Regions from separate parts of the Streptomyces sp. NBC_00483 genome, predicted to be linked through region 3. Evidence: riboswitches for the same ligand, from Rfam matches in the RefSeq annotation. Region 3 holds a riboswitch; each other region holds the start of a gene.
The links. Region 3 has a riboswitch for cyclic di-AMP ahead of OHA73_RS36305 (LysM peptidoglycan-binding domain-containing M23 family metallopeptidase). Riboswitches for the same ligand answer to the same signal wherever they lie in the genome.

Region 1: linked by a shared signal. The riboswitch ahead of OHA73_RS23600 (M23 family metallopeptidase) and the one ahead of OHA73_RS36305 (LysM peptidoglycan-binding domain-containing M23 family metallopeptidase) in region 3 are both predicted to bind cyclic di-AMP.
Region 2: linked by a shared signal. The riboswitch ahead of OHA73_RS26340 (C40 family peptidase) and the one ahead of OHA73_RS36305 (LysM peptidoglycan-binding domain-containing M23 family metallopeptidase) in region 3 are both predicted to bind cyclic di-AMP.

The regions. Positions count from the first base shown of each region.
Region 1 is NZ_CP107880.1:5,268,488-5,275,973, reverse strand. Features, by position in the region: gene OHA73_RS23610 (PrsW family intramembrane metalloprotease) at 1-1,201, shown strand, start outside; gene OHA73_RS23605 (aldo/keto reductase) at 1,220-2,173, opposite strand; gene OHA73_RS23600 (M23 family metallopeptidase) at 2,308-3,360, opposite strand; cyclic di-AMP (ydaO/yuaA leader) riboswitch at 3,372-3,507, opposite strand; gene OHA73_RS23595 (PP2C family protein-serine/threonine phosphatase) at 3,751-4,812, opposite strand; tRNA gene OHA73_RS23590 (tRNA-Met) at 5,082-5,155, opposite strand; gene OHA73_RS23585 (alginate lyase family protein) at 5,241-6,464, opposite strand; gene OHA73_RS23580 (ATP-binding protein) at 6,790-7,486, shown strand, end outside.
Region 2 is NZ_CP107880.1:5,840,763-5,848,248, reverse strand. Features, by position in the region: gene OHA73_RS26350 (M23 family metallopeptidase) at 1-1,170, shown strand, start outside; gene pcrA (DNA helicase PcrA) at 1,203-3,698, opposite strand; cyclic di-AMP (ydaO/yuaA leader) riboswitch at 3,927-4,078, shown strand; gene OHA73_RS26340 (C40 family peptidase) at 4,087-5,286, shown strand; gene OHA73_RS26335 (hypothetical protein) at 5,374-5,727, opposite strand; gene OHA73_RS26330 (C40 family peptidase) at 6,028-7,071, shown strand; gene OHA73_RS26325 (class I SAM-dependent DNA methyltransferase) at 7,083-7,486, opposite strand, start outside.
Region 3 is NZ_CP107880.1:8,142,010-8,149,495, forward strand. Features, by position in the region: gene OHA73_RS36295 (ABC transporter permease) at 1-1,793, shown strand, start outside; gene OHA73_RS36300 (tyrosine-protein phosphatase) at 1,894-2,691, opposite strand; cyclic di-AMP (ydaO/yuaA leader) riboswitch at 3,075-3,245, shown strand; gene OHA73_RS36305 (LysM peptidoglycan-binding domain-containing M23 family metallopeptidase) at 3,249-4,031, shown strand; gene OHA73_RS36310 (SGNH/GDSL hydrolase family protein) at 4,205-5,032, shown strand; gene OHA73_RS36315 (TetR/AcrR family transcriptional regulator) at 5,075-5,713, opposite strand; gene OHA73_RS36320 (APC family permease) at 5,928-7,486, shown strand, end outside.

The sequences.
Region 1 (7,486 bases), 2.9 Mb from region 3:
CCTCGCCATGGTCCGCGAGCAGACCGGCACGGAGGGGTTCCTGGTCGGGCTCGGGCTCGCCGTGCTGCCCGTGCCCCTCCTCATATCCGCGTTCCGCTGGCTGGACCGCGTACAGCCGGGCCCCTGGCGGAACTTGATCTTCTCCTTCGCCTGGGGCGCGTGCGCGGCGGCGCTGATCGCGATCGTCGCCAACAGCTTCGCGACCCGCTGGATAGAGACCGCGACCGCCGACCCGTCCAGCGCCGACACCCTCGGCGCCACCGTCATAGCCCCGATCGTCGAGGAGTCCGCGAAGGCGGCGGCCGTGCTGCTCGTCTTCCTGTTCCGCAGACGGGACTTCACCGGAATCGTCGACGGCGTCGTCATCGCCGGGGTCACCGCCACCGGCTTCGCGTTCACCGAGAACATCCTCTATCTCGGCAACGCCTTCGGCACCGACCAGCTCTCCGGCACCGGAGCCGGCCTGGCCTCGGTCACCGCGGCCACCTTCTTCGTGCGCATCGTGATGTCCCCGTTCGCACACCCCCTGTTCACCGTGCTCACCGGCATCGGCTTCGGTATCGCCGCCGCCATGGCACCGGGCCGCGGCCGACTGCGCCGGATGCTGCTCCCGTTCGCCGGGCTGCTCGCCGCGATGGGCATGCACGCGTTCTGGAACGGCTCGTCCTCGTTCGGCGAGTACGGCTTCTTCGCGGTGTACGCCGCGTTCATGGTGCCGGTGTTCGGCGTGCTCACCTGGCTCGCGGTGTACGTACGCCAGCGCGAACTGCGCACCATCCGCCAGGAGCTGCCCGCCTACGTCGCCGCGGGCTGGCTCGCCCCGCCGGAGCCGTTCGCGCTCGGCTCGCTCAAGGCGCGGCGCCTGGCCCGCGACTTCGCCACGCACTACGGCGGCCGGGCCGCCGCGACGGCGGTCGCCGAGTACGAGGACTTCGCGACGTCCCTCGCGCTCCTTCGCCACCGCGGCCGCAGGGGCAAAGCCGGCGCGGACTTCGTCGAACGGGAGCGGGCGCTGCTCGAAGCGCTGTGGGCGCGGCGCGACTACGCGCGCCCGGCGCTCGCGTACGGCTCCCAGATCGCGGCGCCGATGTGGCTGCCCCCGGTGTACGCGGGCCCACTCGCGCAGGGCCCCGCGTACACACAGGGCCCCACGTACACGCAGGACCCCGCGTACATCTACGACAACCCGTACCGCTACTGAGACGCGGCCGTCAGCCGGTTACTGAGACGCCGCCGTCAGCCGGTCGAGCTCCGCCTGCGTCAGCTCCACGTCCGCCACCGCGAGCAGCGCCGGGAGCTGGTCGACGATCCGCGCGGACGCGATCGGCGCCGCCACCGTGGGCTGCGCGGCGAGCCAGGCGAGGGCGACCGTCGCGATCTCGGCGTCGTGCGCCTGCGCGATCTCGTCGAGGGCGGTCAGGACCTTCTGGCCGCGCTCCGTCTCCAGGTACGCGCCGGCCTTCGCGGCGCGGGCGCTGTCCACCTGCTGCCCCGGCCGGTACTTGCCGGTAAGGAAGCCGGACGCGAGCGCGTAGTACGGCACGGCCCCGAGGCCCGCGCGGGCGGCGACGTCCTGCAGTTCACCCTCGTACGTGTCGCGCGAGACGAGGTTGTAGTGCGGCTGGAGCGCGACGTAACGGGCGAGGCCCTCGCGGTCGGAGAAGTCGAGGGAGGCCTGGAGGCGCTCGGCGGAGATGTTGGAGGCGGCGATGTGCCGTACCTTGCCCGCCTTCACCAGCTCGTCGAGGGCGCCGATGATCTCCTCGACCGGCACCTCGGGCTTGTCGTAGTGCGTGTAGTACAGGTCGATGTGGTCGGTGCCGAGGCGCTTCAGGGAGGCGTCGGCCGCGGCCTTGATGTTCGCGGCGGACAGGCCCTGGAACTCGGGGTGCTGGCTGCCCTTGGTGGCGATGACGACGTCGTCGCGGCGGCCGCGCGAGGCCAGCCACTTGCCGATGACGGTCTCCGACTCACCGCCCCGGTTGCCGTCCACCCACGCCGAGTACACATCGGCGGTGTCGATGAAGTTGCCGCCCGCGGCGACGTACGCGTCGAGCACCTCGAAGGACGTGGCCTCGTCGGCGGTCCAGCCGAACACGTTGCCCCCGAGGGACAGCGGGAAGACCTCGAGGTCGGAGGTGCCGAGCTTGCGCAGAGAGCGAGAGGAAGTCATGCCCCGCCTCAACACCCGCACGGAATAAGGTATTCCGCGATCACACCGGAGATTGCCCTAAGAACCCCAGGAGTGGGCAAACCGGCAGCCCTGACGTCGGGGGGTGAGCGCCAGGACCGCCGGAGCTCATGTGCTCAGGGGGTGAGGCCCTTGTCGCGCAGCCACGGCGCCGGGTCGACCCCGGTGGACTGCCCGTCGGGGTGGACCTCCAGGTGGAGGTGCGGCCCGGTGACGTTGCCCGTGGCGCCCACGCGGCCGATGACATCGCCCGTCGAGACCTTCTGGCCCGCGCTGACATTGAGCGAGGACTGGTGGCAGAACCACAGCTCGGTGCCGTCGTCGAGGGTGAGGATCGTGCGGTAGCCGTACGCGCCCGCCCAGCCGGCCTCCGTGATCGTGCCGGAGTGGATGGCGCGGATCGGCGTACCGGTGGAGGCCGCGAAGTCGAGGCCCGTGTGGTAGCCGGAGGACCACATGGAGCCGGGCTGACCGAAGGTGCCGGTGAGCGTGTACGAGGCGACCGGGAGCTTGAAGCTCTTGGCGAGCTTGGCGAGACGCTCGGCCTCCGCCTTGCGGCGGGCCTCCGCCTCGGCCTTCTTCTTCGCCGCGAGCTCCTTGGCCTTGGCCACGTCCTGCTTGGCCTCGGCCTCGGCGGCCGCCTGCTTCGCGGCGGCCTCCTCAGCGGCCTGCTTCGCGGTGGCGTCGGCCGCGTCCTGCTGCGTCTCGGCCTGCTGCATGATGCGGGCCCGCAGCGCCTCGCCGGCGCCGGTCTGCCCGTCGGCGGCCTCGGCCTGAGTGATACCGGCGCCGCTCAGCGGGGAGGCCGTGGCGCCTGAGTCGGAATCGGAGTCCGAGCCGTCGGATATCAGCGAGCCCACGCCCGGCAGCGACTTGGCCTCGGGCAGCGAGTCCTTGACCGCGGACAGGTCGGGCATGGAGATGTGGACCGGCGGCTTGCCGCCCTGTGCGGTGGCGATGCCGCCCGCACCGACGGCGGCGACCACGCCGACGCCGAGAACAGTGGAGCTGCGAGCGAATCCACCACGGCGGCGGGCTACGCGATGCCTGCCGCGGACGGGAGCGATGGACTCCTCGGTGGGGTTCCACTCCTCCCAGGTCTCCTGCTCGACGCCGGAGTCGTCTTCGGGGCCGTAGAAGAAGTTGGGGGCAGGCCGGTTCGACGCCACGGGGGCGCTCTCCTTTCCTTCCTTCTCGCCTACCGGGTTAGCTGACGGGTTCGGAGCAGGAAGGTCTCCTACGAACACCAAAGGTGTCCGATTCACCCCAAGTTGATGGTTCCCCGGTTCCCTTGCGGGATTAAGCGTGTGCGCACGGAGCCATCTCTTGTGACGGCTGGGACGACCGCGCTGCGTTATCGAACGTTAATAGACAGCAGACAGTAATTCCAAGCGCTTCCCACTGATCGTTCACGACTCTGGCCAGGACTTATCGGGACATGAGGGGGCGGAATCGGGCGAGTTGATCGCATGTCGCAAACGTCCACGCAACTGATGGTGCGTCAATTGTTATGCGGAGCGACGCCGTTCGACTACCTCTGGTAACAACGATCAAGGAACTCAGCCGCGCCGCACGGCGAGCAGCGCCATGTCGTCCTTCGTCCCGTCGCCCGTGTGCGCGCGCACCTCGACGGCGAGGGCCGCGAGGAGTTCCTCGGGCCCCGGGAAGACGCGCCCGGAGAGCCGGACCGCCGGATCGTAGAAGCGGCCGCTCGGGTCGCGCGCCTCGGAGAGCCCGTCGGTGTAGAGCAGCAGCGTCGCCGCGGACGGGAACGCCGCCTCGACGGCCCGGTCGGGCCAGCTGCCGAGTTCGCTCATGCCGAGCGGCAGCGCCGCCTGGCACGGATCGAGTGCGCGTACGGTGCCGTCGCCGAGCAGCAACAGCGGGCTGGGGTGGCCGCGGTTGAGGACGCGGACGAGCTCGACGCCGTGCGGGATCTCGGCGAGCACCGCGGTGGTGAAGCCCTCGAAGTCGTCGATGCCGCTGCGCCGGGTGCCCTCGCGGGCCAGGGCACGCTCAAGGCGCTGGGCGACCGCCTCCAGGGAGCCCTCCTGCTCGGCGGCCTCCCGGAACGCGCCGATGACGACGGCGACCGCGGCGACCGCGCCCATGCCCTTGCCGCGCACGTCGCCGACGATGATCCGGATGCCGTGCGGGGTGTCCTGGACCGCGTACAGATCACCGCCGATGAACGCGCCTTCCTGCGCCGCCTCGTAGCGCGCCGCGATCACGAAGCCGCCGAGTCGCCGGGCCGGTTCGGGCAGCACCGCCAACTGCGCGGCCTGCGCGATCTCACGGGCGGAGGCCAGCTGCTCGTAACTTCGGTAGACGATCCGGTTGAGCAGACAGGCCAGCAGGCAGACGGTGGCCACGGTGACGATCTCGGTGACGAACACCGAGTCGAGGTTCTCCGTGAAGCGCAGGTGCACGGCGGTGATCGCGCCGATCGACACCACGCCGACCAGGATCGTCGCGCCGAGCGAGAAGAACGGTGCGGCCACCAGCGGCGCCGCGCTGAACAAGGGGGCGCCGGGGAAGCCGCTGGGAGTGACGTACTCGTAGACCGCGCCGCCGATGACGAGCAGCAGGGGCAGCAGCCGCAGGAAGAGCCGGACGCTCACGTTCTCGGAGCCGTGCCGCCTCCGTCTCCCGCCGGTACCTCCTGTTCGCTTCCCCACCACTCGTCTCCTGCCGTTCCCTGCCAGCTTCCGGCGTCTCACCAAGAGTTCCTGCACGGGGACGCCGGGGCGAGCAGGACTGGGCCGTACGGGTGGGGAAAGTGACGTGCGCAACACCGGCGGTACAGGGGTGCCACGGGGTGGCACAGCGGCATCGCGGCAGAAAAAAACCGAGGCCGGAATCTCGATGAGATTCCGGCCTCGGCCTTCAGTAGCGGGGACAGGATTTGAACCTGCGACCTCTGGGTTATGAGCCCAGCGAGCTACCGAGCTGCTCCACCCCGCGCCGTTGTGTTCACAACTCTACGCCATCAGGGGGAGAGAACGCGAATCGCTTCCCACGAGGCCCACGCGGCGACCCACGCCACGGCTCACGCGGCGGCGTGTGTGAGCGTCTCCCACGCCACGAACAGGTCGTCCGTCCCCTCGGGACGCTGCTTGTGGGTGAGCTTCTCGGTCTGCGGGAGGTCCATCTTCAGCCGTCCCTTCAAGTGCTGAAGGCCCACCTCCGTGTCGGGCCCCATGTCCCGCTGCACCTTCCCGCCGCACAGCCAGGACGGGGCCTTGGTGCCCAGCTGGTACTTCGAGTGCAGTTCGAGCGCGGCGGCGAGCCGGTCCTTCACCTCCCCGTACAGGTCGACGCCCTGGTGCCAGGCGGTCTCCGCCATGTGGGAGGTGGCGGCGAGGGAGTAGCTGGCGTGCTTGAAGTTGCGGCAGGTCTCCTGGGCGAGCCCGTCCTTGAAGGTCCTCTGCCCGAACCAGTACGTCTGCAGTTCCTTCGGGGTGTCGATGCCGCTGCCCTTCGGTTTCACCGGCAGCGGCCCGTCGGAGGACAGATAGAAGTACGCGGGGACGCGGTTGCGGAAGTGTCCGACGGCCTGGTCGAAGGCCTTCTGGTCGTTGAGGTGGACGGCCATGCTCATCGTCGCGTCGGCCATCACCAGGTCCCAGTTGCCGTTGAAGTCGGCGGAACCGCCCCGCACTTCGGGCAGATAGGCCTCGCGCAGCATCCGCTGGAACTTCAGCTCCTGCCCGTCCGGCCAGTCCTTGTACGTGTACTGCATCAGCTCGGCGGCCTTCGCCCAGGACGTGCCGGCCCAGGCGGCCTGAAGCCCCGCGTTGTCCGCGGTGTGGCCGGTGATCTTGTCCGCCCAGGCGTTCATGATCTCGACGGCCTTCGCGGCGTGGGCCTTGTCGCGGGTGACGTTCCACAGCAGGGCCTGCGTATAGGCGGCGATGGCGTCCTCGCGCTCCTCGACGCAGCCCTGCCCGGCCTCGGCGTCGAAGGGGCACTCCACGGTCGCGTACGGCTTGGCCTTGTAGTCGAGGTCGGCGTACTTGCTGTCGCTCATCTCCTTGTACGCGGAGATCCACGGCTCCTGCTTACGGGCCACGTGGTCGCGTACCGCGGCCAGTTGACTCTTGCCGACCAGGACGCCCGGGTGCGCGAAGGAGTCGCCGGAGGGCCGGTGCTCGGGGTGCGCGCCCACGTCGGAGTCGGTCCGCGTGGACCCGCCGCACGCCGTCGCGGCCACCACCAGCAAGGGGACGAGGCTCCCCAGAAGAACGCGTCGCGTCCGTGCGCCCGCTGCCATGCAACACCTCCGGTCGGATCATTGGCAGCCTGACGCCTGCGGGCGGGGACCGCAGGATCTGATGCGCCGGTCGGGAACGGGCCACGTGCGGCCTTCCTCACGGGCCACGTGTCGCCTTCCTCGCTCCTCTTGCGCGCTTCTTGCGCTCTTCTTGGGGCCTTCGAACTTCTTCTGACTCTTTCGGACTCTTCCGGACTCTTTCGGACTACGGGGGCCGACTCCGAGCCGCGCCGACTACGGTGCTTCTCCTCCCTGCCGACCTGTTCACCGGGAAGAGGCGATCGCAGTGAAAGCTGAGCGGCGCCCAGGTGATCTTCCGATCGAGGTGACGAGCTTCGTCGGCCGGAGCGAGGAGATCGGGGCGGCCACCCAACTCCTCGGCAGGGTCCGCCTGGTGACCTTTCTCGGGCCCGGCGGCGTCGGCAAGACCAGGACCGCGCTGCGCGTCGCCGGCCAGCTGGCCGGGGGGCTCGACGGCGGCGTCTGCATGGTGCAGCTGTCCTCCCTGAAGGACCCCGATCTGCTGGCGCACTCGGTGTCGGCCGCCCTCGGCCTGCCGGAACAGCCGAACCGCTCGCAGCTCGACGTCCTCGTGGACCACCTGGAGGACCGGGAACTGCTGCTGGTGCTCGACACCTGCGAGCACATCGTGGACGCCTGCGGGATGCTCGCCGACGTCCTGCTGCGCACCGCGCCCTCGGTGCGGATCCTCGCGACCAGCCGCGAACCCCTGGACGTACCCGGTGAGCACACCTTCCCCCTCATGCCGCTGGCCGTGCCCTCCGCACAGGACGGGCAGCCGATCACCACCGACGCCATGCAGCTCTTCGCCGACCGCGCCGCGGCCGTGGTGCCCGGGTTCGTACTGAGCGACGGCAACCGCGGGGCCGTCGCCGCCCTGTGCCGACGGCTCGACGGGATCCCGCTGGCCATCGAGCTGGCGGCGGTGCGGCTGCGCGCCCTGTCCCTCGAACAGATCGTGGACCGCCTCAGCGGCCGGTTCCGCGTGCTCACCGGCGGCA
Region 2 (7,486 bases), 2.3 Mb from region 3:
GAGACCCAGTCCTTTGAGACGCAGTCCTTTGAGGCCCAGAGCTTCGAGACCCAGAGTTTCGAGTTCCAGGGGTACGAGGCCCAGCACTTCGAGGCCCAGGGCTTCGAGACGCAGAGCTTCAGCACGCACGACATGCTCGGCGCGCCCGACCCGCACGACACGCAGGGCTTCACCCACACCTTCGAAGCCCCGGTCTTCGGTACGACCGCTTATGACACGGGCGCGTACGACGCCACGCAGTGGAACGCCTCGGACGCCACCGGCACCGCAGAGCCCCAGCCCCAGCCCGAGCCCGAGCCCGAAGCGATCGCGGAGTCGGCCCCCGAAGCGGACCATGCGCACGGGCCCGCCCTCGACCTCGACTCCGCTCCCGAGCCCGCCCCCGCGACCCCGAAGCCTACGACACGCAGGGCCGGGAAGAACGTCTCCCGTGGCCGCGCCGGCCGCCGTCGTCCGGTCAAGCGGTCCGCGCTCGTCACCGTCGTCGTGCCGTCGGTCTGTGTGGTCGGCGTCGCCGGGATCGCCGCGGCGAGTGTCGGCGGCAGCGGGGACGACGGCAAGGAGACGCAGGCCGCGGCCGCTACGGACGCGCAGGCCGTGAAGCCGGCCGTCGCCAACAACAAGCTGGACTCGCAGCTGAAGGATCTCTCCGCCGACGCGGGCGACTTCGCCGACCGGGCGAGCCGCACGCAGGAGCGGATCGACCTCAAGGCGAAGCAGGAGGCGGCGCGCAAGGAGGCCGCCGAGGAGGCCGCGCGCAAGGAGGCGGCGCGGCCCAAGTTCGTGCTGCCGGTGAAGCAGCACGGGCTGAGCGCCTTCTTCGGGCAGGCCGGCGTCAACTGGATGTCCCAGCACTCCGGCATCGACTTCCCCGTCTCGTACGGGACTCCGGTGATGGCCGCGACGGACGGCACCGTGAAGACGCAGTGGAACAGCGCGTACGGGAACATGGCCATAGTCACCGCCAAGGACGGCACGGAGACCTGGTACTGCCACCTGTCCTCGCACACCGTGATGAACGGTCCGGTGAAGGCCGGTGACGTGATCGCGCGGTCCGGGAACTCGGGCAACTCGACCGGCCCGCACCTGCACTTCGAGGTGCGGCCCGGCGGCAGCGCGGCGATCGACCCGCTGCCGTGGCTGCGCAGCCACGGCCTCAACCCGAACTGAGCCGCCCCCCGTAGAGAGCGGCCGCAGCGCGACTACAGCTTCTCGACCGGCGCGTACCGCAGCAGCAGACGCTTCGGCTTCGGGTCGCCGAAGTCGATCGACGCCTCCGACTTGTCGCCCGTGCCCGACACGCCCACCACCGTGCCGAGCCCGAACTGGTCGTGCGTGACGCGGTCGCCGACGGAGAGGGCCACCACCGGCTTGTCGCCCGCGCGGCGCGTGGCGAAGGCCGGCGTCGAACCCGTACGGGAGCGCGAGGACGACAGGGACGCCGCGATGCCGCCACCGATGCTCTTGGTCGAGGCCGCAGGCGTGGACGGTCCTGTGCGCTTCCAGTCCAGGTGCGCGGCCGGGATCTCCTCCAGGAACCGGGAGGGCGGGTTGTACGAGGGCTGGCCCCAGGCGCTGCGCATGGAGGCGCGCGTCAGGTAGAGGCGCTGCCGCGCGCGCGTGATGCCCACGTACGCGAGCCGCCGCTCCTCCTCCAGCTCCTTGGCCTGGCCGAGGGAGCGCATGTGCGGGAAGACGCCGTCCTCCAGGCCGGTGAGGAAGACGACCGGGAACTCCAGGCCCTTGGCGGTGTGCAGGGTCATCAGCGTGATGACGCCGCTGCCGTCGTCGTCCTCGTCGGGGATCTGGTCGGAGTCGGCGACGAGCGCGACGCGCTCCAGGAAGTCGGAGAGCCCCCCGCCGCCCGTCTCGGACTCGCCCTCCGCCGTGTCCTCGCCCGCGGCGGACTCCTGCTCGAACTCCAGGGCCACGGCGGCGAGTTCCTGGAGGTTCTCGATGCGGGTCTCGTCCTGCGGGTCGGTGGAGGCCTGCAACTCGGCGAGATACCCCGTCCGTTCGAGGATGGCCTCCAGGACCGTGGCCGGGCCCGCGCCCGACTCCACGATCGTGCGGAGGTCCTCCATCAGCGTGTTGAACCGCTTCACGGCGTTCGTCGAGCGGGCCGCCATCCCGTACGCCTCGTCGACGCGGCGCAGCGCCTGCGGGAAGGAGATCTTCTCGCGCTGGGAGAGCGCGTCGATCATCGCTTCGGCGCGGTCGCCGATGCCGCGCTTGGGCACGTTGAGGATGCGGCGCAGCGGCACCGAGTCCTCGGGGTTGGACAGCACGCGCAGATAGGCCAGGACGTCCCTGACCTCCTTGCGCTCGTAGAAGCGGACGCCGCCGACGACCTTGTAGGGCAGGCCGGTGCGGATGAAGATCTCTTCGAAGACACGGGACTGCGCGTTCGTCCGGTAGAAGATCGCCACGTCGCCCGCCAGCGCGTCGCCCGCGTCGGTGAGCCGGTCGATCTCGTCGGCGATGAACTGGGCCTCGTCGTGCTCGGTGTCCGCGACGTAGCCGGTGATCTGGGCGCCGGGCCCCTCGTTGGTCCACAGGTTCTTGGGCCGACGCGACTCGTTGCGCTCGATGACCGCGTTCGCCGCGCTGAGGATCGTCTGCGTGGAGCGGTAGTTCTGCTCCAGGAGGATCGTCTTCGCGTTGGGGTAGTCGTCCTCGAAGTCGAGGATGTTACGGATCGTGGCGCCGCGGAACGCGTAGATCGACTGGTCCGCGTCACCCACGACGCACAGCTCGGCCGGGTCCGCGTCCTCGCCCTCGGTGGGGCCGACCAGCTCGCGCACCAGCGCGTACTGCGCGTGGTTCGTGTCCTGGTACTCGTCGACCATGACGTGGCGGAAGCGGCGGCGGTAGTGCTCGGCGACGTCCGGGAACGCGCGCAGCATGTTCACCGTCGTCATGATCAGGTCGTCGAAGTCCAGCGCGTTCGCCTCGCGCAGGCGCGCCTGGTACATCGCGTAGGCCTGGGCGAGGGTCTTCTCGAAGCCGTCGGCCGCGGTCGCCGCGAAGTCCTCCTCGTCGATCAGCTCGTTCTTGAGATTGCTGATCTTGGCGCTGAAGGACTTCGGCGGGAACTTCTTCGGGTCCAGGTCGAGGTCGCGGCAGACGAGCGCCATGAGCCGCTTGCTGTCGGCGGCGTCGTAGATCGAGAAGGAGGACGTGAAGCCCAGCTTCTTGCTCTCCCGGCGCAGGATGCGGACGCAGGCGCTGTGGAACGTGGAGACCCACATGGCGTTCGCGCGCGGGCCCACGAGGTCCTCGACGCGCTCCTTCATCTCGCCCGCGGCCTTGTTCGTGAACGTGATCGCGAGGATCTGGCCGGGGTGCACTTCGCGCTCGGCGAGCAGGTACGCGATGCGGTGCGTGAGGACGCGGGTCTTGCCGGATCCGGCGCCCGCGACGATGAGCAGCGGGGTGCCGCCGTGCGTGACGGCCGCCTGCTGGTTCTCGTTCAGCCCCTCCAGGAGGGTGGCCGCGCTCAGGACCGGGCGCGGGGCGCCGTCCCGGTAGTGCGTGTCCCTGTCTTCGGGCGCGCCGAGCCTCCCGCCGAACAGGTCGTCCGGCATCGGCTCCGGTGCCCCGTCGTCGTACTCGGGGTCCGGAGGCGGCGGCGGGGGCTCCTCCGCACCGTTCTTCTGGAGGCCGGTCAGGAAGCTGTCGTCAAAGAGGCTGCTCATCGCTCTCCGAGTCTAGGCCGCCCCACTGACAACCCGTGGCTGCCTTCGGAACTCCAAGGGCCCTGCTCCGAACTCCATGGGCTCTCCTCGGAACTCCGAGGGCCCTCCAGAGGCCAGATCACGAAAATGTATCGGGCATATCGAACATCAACCTTCACAGCAGCCACACGAGTTGGCTACGGTGCAGCCGGGCAGCCCGTCCCCCCGCCCGCGGATGTCGCGGCGAACGGGCAGCCCCCGCTGAGTTCCGTACGCCGTAAGGCAGGGAACCGGGGACCCAACCGACCTTGGGGTGAATCGGTCAGCCGACCGTAGGGCAGCCTTCCGCGTACCACGCCCGAACCCGACAGCTAACCCGGTAGGCGGAGGACGGAAGGAGTCGCCTGCCTTGGCGTCGCACCGCAAGCCCCGCAGCCGTTCCCGGATCACCGGCGGCCTTCGCACGACCCCCGCGGTCGGCATCACCACCGCCGCCCTCACCTCCGTGGCACTGCTCTCGCAGACGGCACAGGCCGCGCCCGCGCAGCCGTCGTCCAAGCCGCGCCTCGAAGAGGTCCAGCAGAAGGTCGACACCCTGTACCGGCAGGCCGAGGTCGCCACCCAGAAGTACAACGGGGTGAAGGAGCGGACCGACTCCAAGAAGCAGCAGGTCGACAAGCTCCTCGACGATGTCGCCCAGCGCACCGACGACATGAACACGGCCCGCCAGAAGCTCGGCAGATACGCCGCCGAGCAGTACCGCTCGGGCGCGGTCAGCGACACCGCGACCATGTTCCTCGCGGACGACCCGGAGGACTACTTCTCGCAGCGCCAGCTGATGAGCCGGCTCACCGACGAGCAGAAGAAGTCGGTCGACGACTATCAGGCGCAGGCGCGCGAGACCGCGAAGAAGCGCACCGAGGCGCAGTCGAGCCTCCAGGACCTCACCGAGTCGCAGACCGAGCTGAGGTCGACGAAGGAGACCGTCCAGACGAAGCTCTCCGACGCGCGCAAGCTGCTGGCCGACCTGACGGCCAAGGAGAAGGCGCGGCTCGCGGCGATCCAGAAGGCCAAGGAGGAGGCGGCCCGCAAGAAGGCCGCCGAGCTGGCCGCCAAGCAGAAGGCCGCGGAGGCGAAGCGGAAGGCGGCCGAGGAGGCCGCGCAGAAGGAGCAGGAGTCGTCCGGCTCCTCGGGCTCGGGTTCCTCGGGCTCCTCCGGCTCCGGTTCCTCTTCCTCGGACGCCTCGTACGCCACGAAGGCCGCGCAGGCGCTCGCGTTCGCCAAGTCGCAGGAGGGCAAGCCGTACGTGTGGGGCGCCACGGGCCCGGACTCGTACGACTGCTCGGGCCTGACGCAGGCGGCGTGGAAGTCCGCGGGGATCTCGCTGCCCCGGACGACCTGGGACCAGGTCGAGGTCGGCAAGACGGTGCCGCTCTCCGACATCCAACCCGGTGACCTGGTGTTCTTCTACGACGACATCAGCCACGTGGGCCTCTACATGGGCGACGGCATGATGGTCCACGCGCCGAAGCCGGGCGCGGTCGTGCGCGAGGAGTCGATCTACTACGACGGCACGTCGTCGATCCACAGCGTGGTGCGGCCGGCCTGACCCCACACAGAAGGGCCCGGCAGGTGCGACCTGCCGGGCCCTTCTGTACGTCTTGGTACGCGCTTGTACGTCTTGGTACGCGCTCGCTCAGGTCCAGAGCACCGCGATGAAGATGTTGACGACGGTGAGCGCGCCGACCGTGATGAAGAGGCCCTTCTCCGCCTTCTCCTCGTCCCGCTTCACGTAGACGATGCCGAGGATCACGATCAGGAGCGCGAGCTTCACGCCGATCTTGATGTTGTTCACGGTGCTGCCGTCGGCCTGGTTGAGGCCGACCAGGGCGACGCCGGTCACCAGCATGGTCAGGGCGCCGTGCAGCATCGCCTTGTTGAAGCGGGCCGCGCCCTCCTTCATCGCCGACATCTGCGTGAGGAAGCCGCCGAGCAGCGAGGCGATGCCGATGATGTGCAGGCCGACGAAGAGGTGGATGAGTACGTCCATGGCTCGGAGCCTAACCGGACGCCCATGGCCCACTACGGGCACCCCTTTGCCACTCTGTTATCACTCTCCGCCACCATCCGTAACAAACAGGCCAGTTGCGAACAATCCGACACCAACCCGTTACGCAGAGGTTTAGCGTCCTTCCTCAGGTGACCGGCTCCCCACCGCCGCCCGGGCCAGGGGCGGCAGTCGGACACCCCGCCGAGAAAGGTCCGGCGGCGGCCCGCTCCCCTGTGCGGGCCGCCGCCGGACGCGCGACCGGGGGCCGTGCGATGCGTACGGCGCCCAGAGGAGGACCTTGTGCCGGCAGCTCATCGAAAGCCCCGACCGCGTTCGCTCCGCGGTGGGGGCACGGCCCGCACCGCGGCCACGCTCGCCCTCGCTTCCGCGGCCACCGTCACCGCCCTCGATGGCGGGGCGGCGCACGCGGAGCCCGAGCTCGGCCCCGCACAGGTGCGGGCCAAGGTCGACAAGCTGTACCAGGAGGCGGAGGTCGCCACCCAGAAGTACAACGGGGCGAAGGAGAAGGCGGACGGGGCGCGGAAGAAGGTGGACGCCCTCCAGGACGAGGCGTCCCGGCGCACCGAATCGCTCAACTCCCAGCGGGAGAAGCTGGGTTCGGTCGCGGCCTCCCAGTACCGCACGGGAGGCGTGGACCCGTCGGTCCAGCTGCTCCTCTCCTCCTCCCCCGACGCCTATCTCGACAAGGCGTCCCTCACGGAGCGCGTCGGCGCGCGGCAGGCCGCCGCGGTCACCCGCGTACAGGGCGAACTCCGCGAGATCGACCAGCTGCGCGGCGACGCCGACGGCACGCTCTCCGAACTGCGCGCCAAGAAGGCCGAGTTGGAGGACAACAAGAAGAAGGTGAAGCGAAAACTCGCGGAGGCCCGGCGCCTCCTCGACCGCCTCACCCCTGAGGAGCGCACCGCCACCCCCGCGACGAGCGAGCGCTCCTCCCGCTCGGCGGAACGCGCCGACCTCTCCCAGGCGCCCAACTCCCGCGCCAAGGAGGCGATCTCCTTCGCGTACGGCGCACTGGGCAGCCCCTACGTATGGGGCGCCACAGGGCCCTCCTCCTTCGACTGCTCGGGCCTGACGATGGCCGCGTACAAGGCGGCCGGGGTCTCACTCCCCCGCACGACGTACTCCCAGATCGACGCGGGCCCTCGTATCCCGAAGTCCCAACTCCAGCCGGGCGATCTGGTCTTCTTCTACTCCTCGATCAGCCACGTGGGCCTCTACATCGGAGGCGGCAAGATGATCCACGCCCCGAACCCGAGCGCACCGGTACGGGTGGCCCCGATCGACGAGATGCCGTTCGCCGGGGCGACGCGGGTGGCATGACGCCGCACCGGTCACACGGGCTTCTCCCACACCGACACGTGCTGCCGGCTCTCGCCCGTGAAGGGCTCCCGGGTCCACCCGTCCCACCGCTCACGCAGCCGCAGCCCGGCGATCCGCGCCATGAGGTCGAGCTCGGCGGGCCAGACGTAGCGGAAGGGGATGGTCCAGTAGGACCCCTTCCCGGTCCCGGGATCCACCTCCACATAGTTCGAGCTCATGGCTTGCGTGGCGACGTCATAGCGGTCTAAGGCCCACCGGTTCTCGCTCACCTCGAACGGCACGGCCTCCTGCCCGTACGGCAGCAGCCGCAGGTCCGGCACGCTGGTCTCGATGACGAAGCAGCCGCCGGGCGCGAGATGCGCGGCGGCGTTGCGGAAGCAGTCGACCTGCGCGTCCTGCGAGGTCAGATTCATGA
Region 3 (7,486 bases):
AGAAGGCCCTGACCGGCTCCGGCGCACAGGTGCTCACCGGTGACGACCGCGGCGAGGTCGAGGACCACGGCCTCGCGTACGCCAAGGAGACGCTCACCGCACTTGGCGGTTCCTTCGGCGGGATCGCCACGCTGGTCGCCGTCTTCACCGCGGCCGGCACGGTCGCCCTCTCCGTCGGCCAGCGCACCCGCGAGTTCGCGCTGCTGCGTGCTGTCGGCGCCACCCCACGGCAGATCCGCCGGGCGGTCGCCTCCGAGGCGCTGCTCGTCGCGCCGCTCGCCGGGGTGCTCGGGTGCCTGCCGGGCATCGGGCTCGCGCACTGGTGGTTCGGGCAGCTGAAGGACCGCGGGGCCGTCCCGCAGGCGGTCGAGCTGCACGTCTCGTGGATCCCGCTGGTCGCGGCCGTCGGGACCGGGCTGCTCACGGCGCTCGGTGCCGGGTGGATCGCCGGGCGCAGGCCCGCGAAGATCAAGCCGGGTCAGGCGCTCGCCGAGGCCTCGGTGGAGCGGCTGCGCCCGGGCGTCATCCGTACGGTGCTCGGGGTCGCGGCCCTCGGCGGCGGATCGGCGCTCGCCGGCGTCGCGGCCTCCACCGCCGGAGCCGACGCGGCGAACGCCTCGCTCGGCGTCGTCATGCTCTTCATGCTCGCCGTCTCGCTGCTCGGCCCGCTGGTGGCCCGGCTGTGCGCGGCGCTCTTCGGCCTACTGCTGCGCGGGGGAGGGGCCTCGGCCTCGCTGGCGGCCGCCAATTCCCGGTCGAATTCCCGGCGGTTGGCCTCCGCGATCACGCCGATCGTGCTGGCGATGGCCTTCGCCTCGACGCTGGTCTTCATGCACACGAGCGAGAGCAAGGTCTCCGCGGACCAGTTGCGCGAGGGCATCACGGCGGACCACGTCGTCACCAACCCGGCGGGCCTGCCCGCGGGCGCCGCCGACCGGGCCGCCCACGCTCCCGGCGTGGACGCGGCCGTGAGCCTGCTCGACACGCAGGTGCTCGTACCGGTCGACTCGGGCGGCGAGACGTCGTTGCAGGCAACGGCGACCCAGGGCATCTCGGGCTCCGGCGCCGAGCTGGCCAAGGTGCAGGACCTGGATGTGCGCGGCGGCAGCCTGGACCGCGTGGGCGCGGGCCGCATCGCCATCGACAAGACCCTTGCCACGGCGGCGAAGGTGAAGGTCGGCGACAAGCTGCCGCTCTACCTCCCCGACGGCACGAAGGCCCGCCCGGAAGTCGCCGCGGTCTACGGCCGGGGCCTCGGCCTGGCGGCGGTGACCATGGACCGCGCGTCCCTGGCCGGCCACGTCACCTCGGGCTTCGACGGCACGCTACTGGTGCGCGGCGGCGATGCCGAGCCGCTCACCGCACTGGGCAGGGTCACCGATGCCTCGGGCTATGCCGTCGCGCAGAGCGTGGACAGCGAACTGGGGGCCTGGTCCAACTACATGATGGCCGCGGTCCTGGGCGGCTTCGCCGCCGTCGCGGCGGTCAACACCCTGGTGATGACGGTCCTGGACCGCCGTCGCGAACTCACCGTGCTCCGCCTTGTCGGCTCCACGCGCCGCCAGGTGCTGCGGATGCTCCACTGGGAGAGCCTGCTGGTGTCGGCGGCGGGGGTGGCGCTCGGCACCACCATCGCGCTGATCACGCTGACCCCGATGATGCGCGGCATGACGGGGGAGTCCCCGTACATACCACCGCTGCTGTACGGCACGTTCGCCGCGAGCGCGGTGTGCCTCGGTCTGCTCGCCGTAACCCTCCCTGCCCGCGCGGCACTTCGCGACAGGGAGGGGTGACGTCGGGTCCGCGGCTCGGGCCCGGGGCCACGGCTCAGGCCCGGGCTTCGGTCGAGAGGGCGGTGGCGGGCCTCAGGTGCCGGGCCTCAGGTGCCGGGCCTCAGTCGAGAAGGCGCTCGCGCAGCCGCTCGCGCGTCGCCGAGGTGAGCTTCAGGCCCTCTTCGAGGTAGCGGTCCGTGCTGCCCCACAGTTCGTCGATCGTTTCGAGGCCCGCGTTGAGGTATTCGATGCGGGCGTCGAAGAGCGGGCTGAGCAGCTCCATGATCTCGGCGGAGTAGGCGTCCTTCGCGGTGGCGCTGCGGCGCACGTCGTAGCGGCGGTGCTTCTCGTTGGACTTGAGGTAGTCCGCCTCGATGGCGTCGCGCTCCACGCCCACCGCGAGCAGCGTCACCGCGATCGACAGGCCCGCGCGGTCCTTGCCCGCCGCGCAGTGCATCAGCGCGGGGAGGCCGTCCTCGGCGAGGGAGTGCAGCACGCGGCTGTGCTCGGCGGTGCGCTCCTTGATCATGGTGCGGTAGGAGTCCACGAGCCGGTTCGCCGCGCGGCCCTCGGAGAGGATCTGGCGGAGCTGGTCGATGTTGCCGTCGCGGACCATGGTCCAGAATTCGGCGCCGTCGGCCGGGTCGTTGAGCGGCAGGTTCAGATTGCGCACGCCGGGCAGTTCGACATCCGCGCCTTCCAGCTTCTGGTCCGCTGCGTTGCGGAAGTCGAAGACCGTGTGCAGACCGAGGGAGGAGAGGAAGGTCGAGTCCTCGGCCGTGGCGTGGGCGAGGTGACCGCTGCGGAACAGTACGCCCTGGCGCACGCGCCGGCCGTCCACGGTGGGCAGGCCGCCCACATCTCGGAAGTTGCGCACTCCGGTCAGCTCGGGCTCGGTGGACGGTGCGTGCTGCGTCACAGGGGCTCCTCCCAATCGGTGCACCGGCGTTGGGTCGCCGGCGGGCGCGCTCATGACGATACGACATCGGTTCCACAGGCAACCATCTGTCCGATTCGCCCCGTTCTGTATCAACTGTGCATGGATCGAAGGGGCTTGTGGGCGTGTGCGTGACCGGCTTCATGTTCGTGACGCTGCGTGCCGGGCGGCCCGGATTGCCTCCCCAGTGATCCCCGAAGGTATGGCGTTGGTAAAGCGAGAAATGTCGACGCAGGGTTACACAGGGAAGCCTCAGAAACCCAAGGAATTGCCGTCGCAGGTGAATTCGGGGTTTGTCGTCGCCATTGCCGTTCGCCTACGGTCACCAATCAATCCGGTCGGAACGCCTAGTCCTGCCGCCGCCCGGATTCCTTTCGACTACCCGTCACGGCAGGAGCGGGGGACCCACACGCACGACGCCGCGTAGGGATTTCCCGAAGCGGCTTGGGGTGAAGCCGTGCCCGTACCCCGGGCGCGGCCGGGCATCTCCAGCCCGAACCCGACAGCTCACCTCGTAGGCGACGGAGAGGAAATTCAGCATGCCCGCAAAGGGAAAGCACCGCCTTTCGACCTCCCAGCGCATCGCCCGTGTCGCCGCCGTCGCCTCCGCCGGTGGAGCCGCGCTCGCCCTGCCGCTGATGGGCGCCACCGGCGCGCAGGCCGCGACGTCCGGCGGTACCGCCGACGCCACGACGTACACCGTCAAGGCCGGTGACACGCTCTCGAAGATCGCCAAGGCGCAGGACGTCGACGGCGGCTGGAAGAAGCTCTACGAGGACAACAAGGACGCCGTCGGCTCCGACGCGGACCACCTCAAGATCGGCGTCAAGCTCGCCGTCGGCGGCGCGGCCGACAGCGACTCCGGCTCCGAGGGTGCGGCCACCGCCACGCAGGCGAGTGCCAAGACCACCGCCTCCGGCGACTACGCGGCGCCGGTCGACGGTGCCAAGGGCACGGGCTACGGCAGCTCCGGCTCCATGTGGTCCAGCGGCAGCCACACCGGCGCCGACTTCTCGGTGCCGACCGGCACCTCCGTGAAGGCGATCGCCGACGGCACCGTCGTCTCGACCGGCTCGGGCGGCGCGTACGGCAACGAGGTCGTCGTCGAGCACGCCGACGGCCACTTCTCCCAGTACGGCCACCTGTCCTCGATCGGCGTCGCCCAGGGCGACACCGTGACGGCCGGCCAGGAGATCGCCAAGTCCGGCGCGACGGGCAACGTCACGGGACCGCACCTGCACTTCGAGGTCCGCACCACCGCGGACTACGGCTCGGACATCGACCCGATCGCGTACCTGAGCGAGCACGGCGTGAACGCCTGAGGCATCTCGTAGCGGTCGCGACCGCTCGCTCACTTCGGCGCCCGGGGCTGTCCCCCGGGCGCCGAAGTGCGTTCCCGCGCTTATTCCCCAGGTGGCGAGTGGGTTATCTCACCACGCGTCAACCCCTGGCTACGGTCGCGTAGGTCACAGTCGAGGGTGAAAGATGTGTGGTCGTGGCAAACGAATCGAGAGCACTCACGGAGACACTCAACGGCACGATCCGGTCCTACGCGGCCGTGGGCGACAGCTTCACCGAAGGAGTCGGTGACCCCGGGCCCGACGGGAAGTTCGCGGGCTGGGCCGACCGGCTCGCCGTCCTCCTGGACGACCGCGTCCCCGAGGACACCTTCAAGTACGCGAACCTGGCCGTGCGCGGCAAGCTCCTCGACCAGGTCGTCGCGGACCAGGTCCCGAAGGCGGTCGAGCTCGCCCCCGACCTGGTGACCCTGGTCGCCGGCGGCAACGACATCATCCGCCCCGGCACCGACCCGGACGACGTGGCCGAACGCTTCGAGAAGGCCGTCGCCCGGCTCTCCGACGCCGTGGGCACCGTCATGGTGGCCACCGGCTTCGACACCCGTGACGTGGCCGTGCTCAAGCACCTGCGCGGCAAGATCGCCACGTACAACATGCATGTGCGGGCGATCGCCGACCGGCACGGCTGTCTGATGCTCGACCTGTGGTCCCTGAAGTCCATCCAGGACCGCAGGGCCTGGGACGACGACCGCCTCCACCTGTCGCCCGAGGGGCACACGCGGGTGGCGCTGCGCGCCGGTCAGGCGCTGGGCATCGACGTGCCGGCCGACCCCGAGCAGGCGTGGCCGCTGCTCCCGCCCCGCGGCACGTTCGAGGTGCGGCGCGACGACATGCACTGGGCGCGCGAGTTCCTGGTGCCGTGGATCGGGCGCCGGCTGCGAGGCGAGTCCTCCGGCGACCGGGTACAGGCGAAGGGCTTCGTGGACCCGCACGCGGTGAAGGCGCACCTGGAGGCGGCGTCCTGACGCGTTGAACCTCGGCGGTGCGGTGGCGCTGACGGCCTCCCGTCAGCGCCCCGCCCCGGTCAACTCCGCGCGCTCGAGCCCCAGTTCGCGGGCGAGCGCCTCATCCACCCACTCCTGCATACGGGCCCGCGAAACCGCGGCCGGCCTGGCGCGCCCGTCGTCGTATGCCGTCAGCTGCACGGCGAGCCCGTCGAGCAGCGCCGTGAGCCGCAGCGCCGCCGCCATCGGGTCGGGGCAGACGAACTCGCCCGCCACCACGCCCTCGGCGACCACCTCGGCGAGCGCCGCCTTCCACTGCCGGTCGAGGTCCCGCGTGACCTCCCGCAGCGCGGGCTCGCGCAGCGCCGCCGCCCAGCCCTCGATCCACAGCCGCCACCCCTTGGCCTGACCCGTCGGCGCGTACCAGCGCACCGCGGCGCGCAGCCGCTTCAGGGCCGTCGTGCGGCGACCGAGCAGCTTGCGCAGATGGGCCAGGTCGCTCTCGGCGGCGTGCGCGAACGCGGCCGCGACGAGCTTCTCCTTCGTCGAGAAGTGGTACAGCACCAGCGCGTTGCTCACGCCGAGCGCCGATGCCACGTCGGCGATGCGCACGGCGGCCACCCCGCGCACCTCGATCTGCTCGATGGCGGCCTTCAACAGCTCTTCGCGCCGCTCGGCCACGCTCAACCGGACTCTGGTCACGCCGCAAGCCTAGTTGTTCTCGGGTGTCGACTCGTTCACGTGCAGGACTCTTGACGCCTCGCAGTCGTACAGGTCACAGTCGCATCACGTTCCACTACTGACTGTCCGTTCAGTCAATAAGTCGGTCGGTCGGGGGTAAGCGCGGCCTGAGCAAAACCCGAAGTGCTGTCAGTGCCGTCCTCGTTCGTTCTCGCTGTTCTCGCCAGGAGCAATCGTGACCCAAGCGCCATCCCTCTCGCCGACCCCGCCCGCCGGGGACGAGCCCGACCTCTCCGAAGGCTGGGGCGAGCAGCGCTCACGGCTGCGCAAGGATCTGCGCCGGCTGGACGTGCTGTTCTTCCTCATCTGCACGCTCGTCGGCCTGGACACCATCGGATCCGTCGCCGCACAGGGCCCGCAGGGCCTGACCTGGATGGTCATCCTGGCGGTCCTCTTCTTCCTCCCCTACGGGCTACTCGTCGCCGAACTCGGCTCGGCCTTCCCCGTGCAGGGCGGCCCGTACGTGTGGACGCGCCTGGCCTTCGGCCGGCTCGTCGCGGGCGTCAACCAGCTCCTCTACTGGATCTCCAACCCGGTCTGGGTGGGCGGCAGCCTGTGCATCATCGCGCTGACCACCTGGGAGGAGTTCTTCACGCCGCTGCCGGGCTTCTGGAAGTACGTCGCCGGGTTCGTGTTCATCTGGGGCGGTGCGCTCGCCGTGGTGCAGTCCGTACGCATCGGCAAGTGGGTGCCCATCGCGGGCGCCGTCGCGCGCGTCGTGCTGCTCGGCTTCTTCCTCGTGTCCGTCGTCGTCTACGCCGCCGAACATGGCGTGCACGCCCTACCCGCGGGCGAATTCACGCCTACGTATGCGGGCTTCGTGGCGCTCGTCCCGGTGCTCATCTTCAACTACGTAGGCTTCGAACTGCCCAGCTCGGCCGCCGAGGAGATGAAGAACCCGCGCCGTGACATCCCCCTGTCGATCCTGCGCTCCGGGCTCGCCGCCGTGCTCCTCTACGGAGGCCCCATCCTCGGCATCCTGTTCGTCCTGCCCAGCCAGGAGATCGGCAGCCTGGGCGGCTTCATCGACGCCTGCAAGGCCGTCTTCACCGTCTACGGCGGCTCCATCGCGGCCGACGGCACGGTGACGCTGACCGGGCTCGGCGCCGTATTCGGCGGCGTCGCCGCGGCGGGCCTCATCATCGGCCTGCTCACCTCCGGTGTCACCTGGGCCATGGGCGCCCACCGCGCGCAGGCCGTGGCGTGCGCGGACGGCGCGGGTCCGGCCTGGCTGGGCCGCATCTCCGAGAAGCACGGCACCCCGGTACGGGTCAACATCCTGTCCGCCGTGCTCGGTTCGATCCTGTTCGTCGTCGCCCTCAACCTCACCGGCGGCGACGGAGAGAAGTACTTCGCGGCGGGCCTCGGCCTGACCATCAGCACGACGTTCATCTCCTACGTCATCACGTTCCCGAGCCTCGCCGTGCTGCGCCGCAAGTACCCCGACCAGGAGCGCCCCTACGCCGTGCCCGGCGGCCGGGTGGGCGCCTGGATCGTGACCGCGCTCGCCACCGGCTTCGTGGCGTTCACCGTGGTCGTGCTCGTCTGGCCCGGTTTCGGGGTCGGTTGGTTCGGCACCTCGGGCAACCCGGCGGACTCGCTGCCCGAGTCGTTCGCGGGCCAGCGGCTGCCGTACACGCTCAGCCAGGTGCTGCCGCTGCTGCTGTTCGTCGTGATCGGGTTGGTGTTCTACGCGGCCGGAACCAGGGCCCGGCGGAAGGCCTCTGGCGGTTC